One region of the Bradyrhizobium sp. Kon37 genome, then DNA from elsewhere that is predicted to be linked to it. Evidence: predicted binding sites of a transcription regulator. Region 1 holds the regulator's gene; the other holds the start of a gene.
What was found. Region 1 encodes PhoB, which activates phosphate uptake and scavenging genes when phosphate is short. Its sites were predicted from a motif close to TGTCATNNANCTGTCAT; they were not measured.

Region 1 (3,410 bases):
CGAGAGGACTGCAAAATGAGTGATCTTTCCGTATCGATGAGCGCGTCCGGTGGCCTGCCGCACGCGCCGGTGCTGCCGGAGGCGCCCCCCAAGGTGACCGTGCGCAACTTGAACTTCTATTACGGCGAGCACCACGCGCTGAAGAACATCAACCTGACGCTCGGCGCCAACCGTGTCACCGCGTTCATCGGTCCGTCGGGTTGCGGCAAGTCGACCCTGCTGCGCATCTTCAACCGGATGTACGACCTCTATCCCGGCCAGCGCGCCACCGGTCAGCTCATGCTCGATCAGACCAACATCCTCGACGGCAAGCTGGACCTCAATTTGCTGCGCGCCCGCGTCGGCATGGTGTTCCAGAAGCCGACGCCGTTCCCGATGACGATCTACGAGAACATCGCGTTCGGTATCCGTCTCTATGAGAAGATCTCGAAGTCCGAGATGGACGGCCGCGTCGAGAAGGCGCTGCGCGGCGGCGCGCTGTGGAACGAGGTCAAGGACAAGCTCAACGCCTCTGGCCTGTCGCTCTCCGGCGGCCAGCAGCAACGCCTCTGCATCGCCCGCACCGTCGCGGTGCGGCCCGAGGTGATCCTGTTCGACGAACCCTGTTCGGCGCTCGACCCGATCTCGACCGCCAAGGTCGAGGAGCTGATCCAGGAGCTGTCCGAGGATTACACGATCGCGATCGTCACCCACAACATGCAGCAGGCGGCGCGCGTCTCCGACAAGACCGCGTTCATGTATCTCGGCGAGCTGATCGAGTTCGACGACACCAGCAAGATCTTCACGTCGCCGACCGACCGGCGCACGCAGGATTACATCACCGGCCGGTTCGGCTAGGAGACGCGACATGGGTTCTGAACATACCGCAAAGGCCTTCGACACCGACCTCCAGGAACTCACGCGCCTGGTCGCCGAGATGGGTGGCATCGCCGAGCGCATGATCGTCGAGTCCGTCGACGCGCTGATCCGCCGCGACGTCCCGCTCGGCCAGCGCGTCGTCGCCATCGACACCGAGCTCGACGCGCTGCAGAAGCGCATCGAGGAGCGCGCGGTGCTCACCATCGCACGTCGCCAGCCGATGGCGGTCGATCTGCGCGAAATCGTCGGCGCCATGCGCGTCGCGACCGATCTCGAGCGCATCGGCGACCTCGCCAAGAACATGGGCAAGCGCGTCGCAGCGCTGGAGACGGACTTCCATCCGCTCAAGCTGTTCCGCGGCCTCGAGCACATGACCGACCTCGTCCAGCAGCAGGTCAAGTCGGTGCTGGACGCTTATGCCGCGCATGATTTGCCGGCGGCGATGGCGGTGTGGAAGGGCGACGAGGAGGTCGACGCCATCTGCACCTCGCTGTTCCGCGAGCTCCTCACCTACATGATGGAGGATCCGCGCAACATCTCGTTCTGCATCCATCTGATGTTCTGCGCCAAGAACATCGAGCGGATCGGCGATCACGCCACTAACATCGCCGAGACCGTGTTCTACATGATCGAGGGCCAGGCGATCACCGACAAGCGGCCGAAGGGCGACATGACGACCTTTGCCAACACGGTACCGAACACCTGAAAGACTTAAGGAGCGACGACCCGATGGGCGCACGCATTATGGTGGTTGAGGACGAGGAAGCCCTGACCGAGCTTCTCCGCTACAACCTCGAAGGCGACGGCTATGACGTCGAGACGGTGATGCGCGGCGACGACGCCGACACCCGCCTCAAGGAGCACATTCCCGATCTGATCGTGCTCGACTGGATGCTGCCGGGCCTGTCAGGCATCGAATTGTGCCGTCGGCTTCGCACCCGTCCCGAGACCAAGCAGCTCCCGATCATCATGCTCACCGCGCGCGGCGAGGAGAGCGAGCGGGTGCGGGGTCTTGCGACCGGCGCCGACGATTACATCGTCAAGCCGTTCTCGGTGCCGGAGCTGCTGGCGCGCGTGAAAGGCCTGCTGCGGCGCGCAAGCCCCGAGCGGCTCGCCACCGTGCTTGCTTTTGGCGACATCGAGCTCGACCGCGACAAGCGCCGCGTGGCGCGCTCGGGCCGGCCGATCGATCTAGGTCCGACCGAATATCGCCTGCTGGAGTTCTTCCTGGAGCACCCGGGGCGGGTGTTCTCGCGCGAGCAGCTGCTCGACAGCGTCTGGGGCCGCGACATCTATATCGACGAGCGCACCGTCGACGTCCATATCGGCCGACTGCGCAAGCTGCTCAATCTCGGCCGCGAGCAGGATCCGATCCGCACCGTCCGCGGCGCAGGCTACGCGCTGGATGATCGTTTTGCCAAGGCGGAGCAGGTGTAGGGTTGCAGGCTTGAGGTTCTCAGCCGTCGTCCCGGACAAGCGAGCGAAGCGAGCGCTGATCCGGGACCCATAACCACCGAACGTGGTTTGGCGAAGACTCGGAGTGACCCTTTCGCACGACTACTGCGTGCTCGGAGTATGGGTCCTGGCTTTCGCCAGGACGACACTGAAATTGAACCTTCGCGCGACGACTTGCCGTGATTACCGCGGACCCGGCTTCACCGGTGCGCGGCGCCGATCTGACGCCGGCTGGTACGCAACGCGCGAGTGCTGGGCGCAATAGGGCAGGCCGGACAGCGCCCGTCCACCGCAGAAGAAGAAGTCAGGGCTCGAGGGATCGCCGACCGGCCAGTGGCAGGTCGCCTCGTTCAATTCCAGCAGCGACAGGCGCTGGCTCATCGGCACCACGTTGTCGTAGGTGACCGGATCCGGCTCAGCCTCGACCTCGAAGGCCTGCGCCAGCGCGGTGTTGCCGCGCGAGATCGGGCGGCTCACCCGCATCATGTGCTGCGCGGGGCGCGCCTTGCGCGGCCGCGGCGCTGCCGACGATGGGCTCTTGGCGCGGCCCGAAAGGCCGAGCCTGTGCACTTTGCCGATCACGGCATTGCGGGTCACATTGCCGAGCTCCGCCGCGATCTGGCTGGCCGAAAGTCCGGCCTCCCAGAGCTTTTTCAGCTGCTCGACGCGATCATCGGACCAGGTCAAAACCGTCATTGCACCCTTTCCCTCGCTGCGCGCCAGCCATCCTGGGGCCTCGCAGCGAATGCCTAAGCCTTCAAAAACCCGTGCCGTCAGAATCCCTTAAGGCTCGCCGGGCGCGTCTTGAACGCCCGAACGTTTACGCCGGTACATAAGGACTTAAAGATCAGAACCACTGCACGAGATGTCGTATCTGACAATCCAAACGCTACAATATGGCGTGACTCCCGCGCAAGAGTCCGCCGACTCGCTTCCACATGTTCCGTGGCTAAATCCCGCAAAATCGGCACCGCAAGACTACGGATTCAGCGTTTCGCGAGGCTTTCCGGGCGGCATTGACACCCGTTTCACCAGGCCTAAGATAGTCGTGCGTGCCGCCCTCAAGAGGCGGCACGTTTCGTTTTCCGGGCCGGTCG
Region 2 (3,410 bases), 380 kb from region 1:
GAAAAACACAGGGAGACGAAAATGTCAGTGAACGTCCTTTACAAGACCAGCGCAAAGGCCACCGGCGGCCGCGACGGCCATGCTGCGACCCTCGACGGCGCGCTCGACGTCAAGCTCACCACGCCGAAGGAACTCGGCGGCGGAGGCGGTGCCGGCAACAATCCCGAGCAGCTGTTTGCGGCAGGCTATGCCGCCTGCTTCATCGGCGCGATGAAGTTCGTGTCCTCGCAGGGCGGCCCCAAGGTTCCGGCCGACGCCTCCGTGACCTCGACCGTCGGCATCGGCCCGCGCGCGGCCGGCGGCTTCGGTCTCGACATCGACCTCGCCGTCTCGCTGCCGGGCCTCGCCCGCGCGGAAGCCGAGGCGCTGGTCGAGAAGGCGCACCAGGTGTGCCCGTATTCCAACGCGACGCGCGGCAATGTCGACGTTCGCCTGACGGTCGTCTGATTGGCTAGCTGAAGCGGCTGGCCCGGGATGCCCTCGGACCGGCCGCTTTCCTTGATTTGCCATCCCGCGGGATTGCGGCGAGCGGTCTGCATGACACCCTACGCGGGAAGCCATTGCCGGCTCGGACGAACCTCGTTAGGCCTGTGATCACATCGACACAGGGGACGCGAAGGCATGACTGAAGCCGCCAGTTCTGGAGCCGCCACGGGCGCAATGAGCGGCCTGCGCGTGATCGATCTCACGCGCGTGCTCGGCGGTCCCTATTGCACCCAGATCCTCGCCGACCATGGCGCCGACGTGATCAAGGTCGAGCCGCCCGCAGGTGACGAGGTGCGCGATTGGGGCCCTCCCTTCCACGAAGAAGACGCGGCCTATTTCATCGGCATCAACCGCAACAAGCGCTCGATCGGCCTCGACCTCGCCTCCGAGGGCGGCCGGACCGTACTGCTCAAGATGCTGGAGAGTGCCGACGTCCTGATCGAGAACTTCAAGCCGGGCACGCTGGAGAAATGGGGCATCGGCAACGAGGTGTTGCGCGAGAAATTCCCGCGCCTCGTGCATTGCCGGATCTGCGGCTTCGGCGCCGACGGCCCGCGCGGCGGCAATCCCGGCTATGACGCCATCATCCAGGCCATGACCGGCATGATCGCGGCGACGGGCTCGCCCGAGAGCGGACCGATGCGCATCGGCGTGCCGCTGGTCGACATCGGCACCGGCCTTTATGCGGCGATCGGGATCCTGATGGCGCTGTCGGAGCGGCAGCGCTCGGGCCAGGGCCAGTTCCTGGAGACCACGCTGTACGAGACCGGTCTCGCCATCATGCATCCGCACACCGCGAATTATTTCATGCATGGCAAGCCGCCGGCGCTCACCGGCAACGAGCATCCCAACCTCGTGCCTTATGCGATCTTCCCGACCAAGACCGACAACATCTTCATCGGCGTTGGCAATGACGGCACCTTCCGCAAGCTCGCCAAGGAGATCGGCAAGCCCGAGCTCGGCACCGATCCGCGCTTTGCCCGCAACAAGGACCGCATCGCCAATCGCGAAGCACTGCGCGCCGAGCTCGCCGCCGTGTTCAGCCAGCACGAGGCCGAGCCGCTGTGCAATCGCCTGCTCGCCGCCGGCCTGCCCGCAGGCCCCGTGCAGAAGATCGACCAGGCGTTGACCAACCCGCACACGATCGCCCGCGGCGATATCATCGAGAAGGATTGGTACAAGGGCGTGGCGTCGCCGATCCGGCTCGATCGCAGCAAGCCGAGCCTGCGTCGCCTGCCGCCGAAATTCAGCCAGCACGCGGCCGAGGTGCTGGGCGAATTCGGCTACTCCAGCTCCGAGATCGACGCGATGGTCGAGCAGGGCACGGTCTGCGGACCCGAGCGCAAGCGCTAGCGCCTCGCCTTCCACATCCGACGGCAATGCCGCACTGCGGCGCGGGCGCTCTGTGCACCGCGAACGGAGGACGCTGCGCGCGCGGCATTCGCCTATTTGACGACTTCCCTTTTGCCGCGCTTGCCGCTTTCGTTTCGGCCGCTTACACAGTCATGTGAACGTCATATGGCGCTGCTAGCGCAAGCGATCATTTTTGACGGCCCAAGAGAACGGCCAAGGGAGGTTTACTTGATGGCTCTTAGACACTTTGGAGCGGCTGCCGCTATTGCGCTCACGGTTGGACTATCGGCCTCGCCGGCCTTGGCCGCGACCGAAATCCAGTGGTGGCACGCGATGACCGGCGCCAACAACGACGTCATCGTCAAGCTCGCCACCGATTTCAACGCGTCGCAGAGCGACTACAAGGTGATCCCGACCTACAAGGGCAACTATCCCGATACGATGAACGCCGGCATCGCGGCGTTCCGCGCCGGCAACGCTCCGCACATCATGCAGGTGTTCGAAGTCGGCACCGCGACCATGATGGCCGCGACCGGCGCCGTGAAGCCCGTCTACAAGCTGATGGCCGACGCCGGCGAGAAGTTCGATCCCAAGATCTACCTGCCCGCCATCACCGGCTATTATTCGACGTCGAAGGGCGAGATGCTGTCGTTCCCCTTCAACTCGTCCTCGACCGTGATGTGGGTGAACCTCGACGAGCTGAAGAAGGCGAACGTGGAGATCCCGAAGACCTGGCCCGAAACGTTCGAGGCCGCCAAGAAGCTGAAGGCTGCCGGTCACGACACCTGCGGTTTCTCCGGCTCCTGGGTCACCTGGGTCAATCTCGAGCAGCTCTCGGCCTGGCACAACGTGCCGCTCGCCAGCAAGGCCAACGGCCTCGACGGCTTCGACACCGTGCTCGAGTTCAATGGACCGCTTCAGGTCAAGCATCTCGAAACCCTGGTCGAGCTGCAGAAGACCAAGACCTACGACTATGCGGGCCGCACCAACACCGGCGAAGGTCGCTTCACCTCGGGCGAATGCCCGCTCTACCTGACCTCCTCGGCGTTCTTCGGCAACGTCAAGGCGCAGGCCAAGTTCGCCTTCACCGCCGTGCCGATGCCGTATTATCCGGACGTCAAGGGCGCGCCGCAGAACTCGATCATCGGCGGCGCTTCGCTGTGGGTAATGGGCGGCAAATCGGCCGAGGAATACAAGGGCGTCGCAAAATTCCTGACCTTCCTCTCGGACACCGATCGCCAGGTCTATATCCACAAGGCCTCCGGCTACCTGCCGATCACCAAGGCGGCCTACGCCAAGGCCAAGGAAGAGGGCTTCTACAAGGATCAGCCCTATCTCGAGACGCCGCTGCTCGAGTTGACCAACAAGGAGCCGACCGAGAATTCGCGCGGTCTGCGCCTCGGCAACATGGTGCAGCTCCGTGACGTCTGGTCGGAAGAGATCGAACAGGCGCTGGCCGGCAAGAAGACCGCCAAGCAGGCGCTGGATGCCGCCGTCGAGCGCGGCAACACGATGCTGCGGCAGTTCGAAAAGACCGCCGTCAAGTGAGGCAATGAGCGGCAGGCCGCGAC

Region 2: ugpB (sn-glycerol-3-phosphate ABC transporter substrate-binding protein UgpB) is a predicted target of PhoB. The motif match lies at 1,988-2,004, and genes of this name have one in related genera.

Annotation. Positions count from the first base shown of each region.
Region 1 is NZ_JBVVOY010000001.1:278,106-281,515, reverse strand. Features, by position in the region: gene pstA (phosphate ABC transporter permease PstA) at 1-19, shown strand, start outside; gene pstB (phosphate ABC transporter ATP-binding protein PstB) at 16-837, shown strand; gene phoU (phosphate signaling complex protein PhoU) at 848-1,564, shown strand; gene phoB (phosphate regulon transcriptional regulator PhoB) at 1,588-2,295, shown strand; gene AC0L3J_RS01440 (GcrA family cell cycle regulator) at 2,497-3,009, opposite strand.
Region 2 is NZ_JBVVOY010000001.1:655,833-659,242, forward strand. Features, by position in the region: gene AC0L3J_RS03075 (organic hydroperoxide resistance protein) at 22-447, shown strand; gene AC0L3J_RS03080 (CaiB/BaiF CoA transferase family protein) at 622-1,839, shown strand; gene ugpB (sn-glycerol-3-phosphate ABC transporter substrate-binding protein UgpB) at 2,071-3,387, shown strand.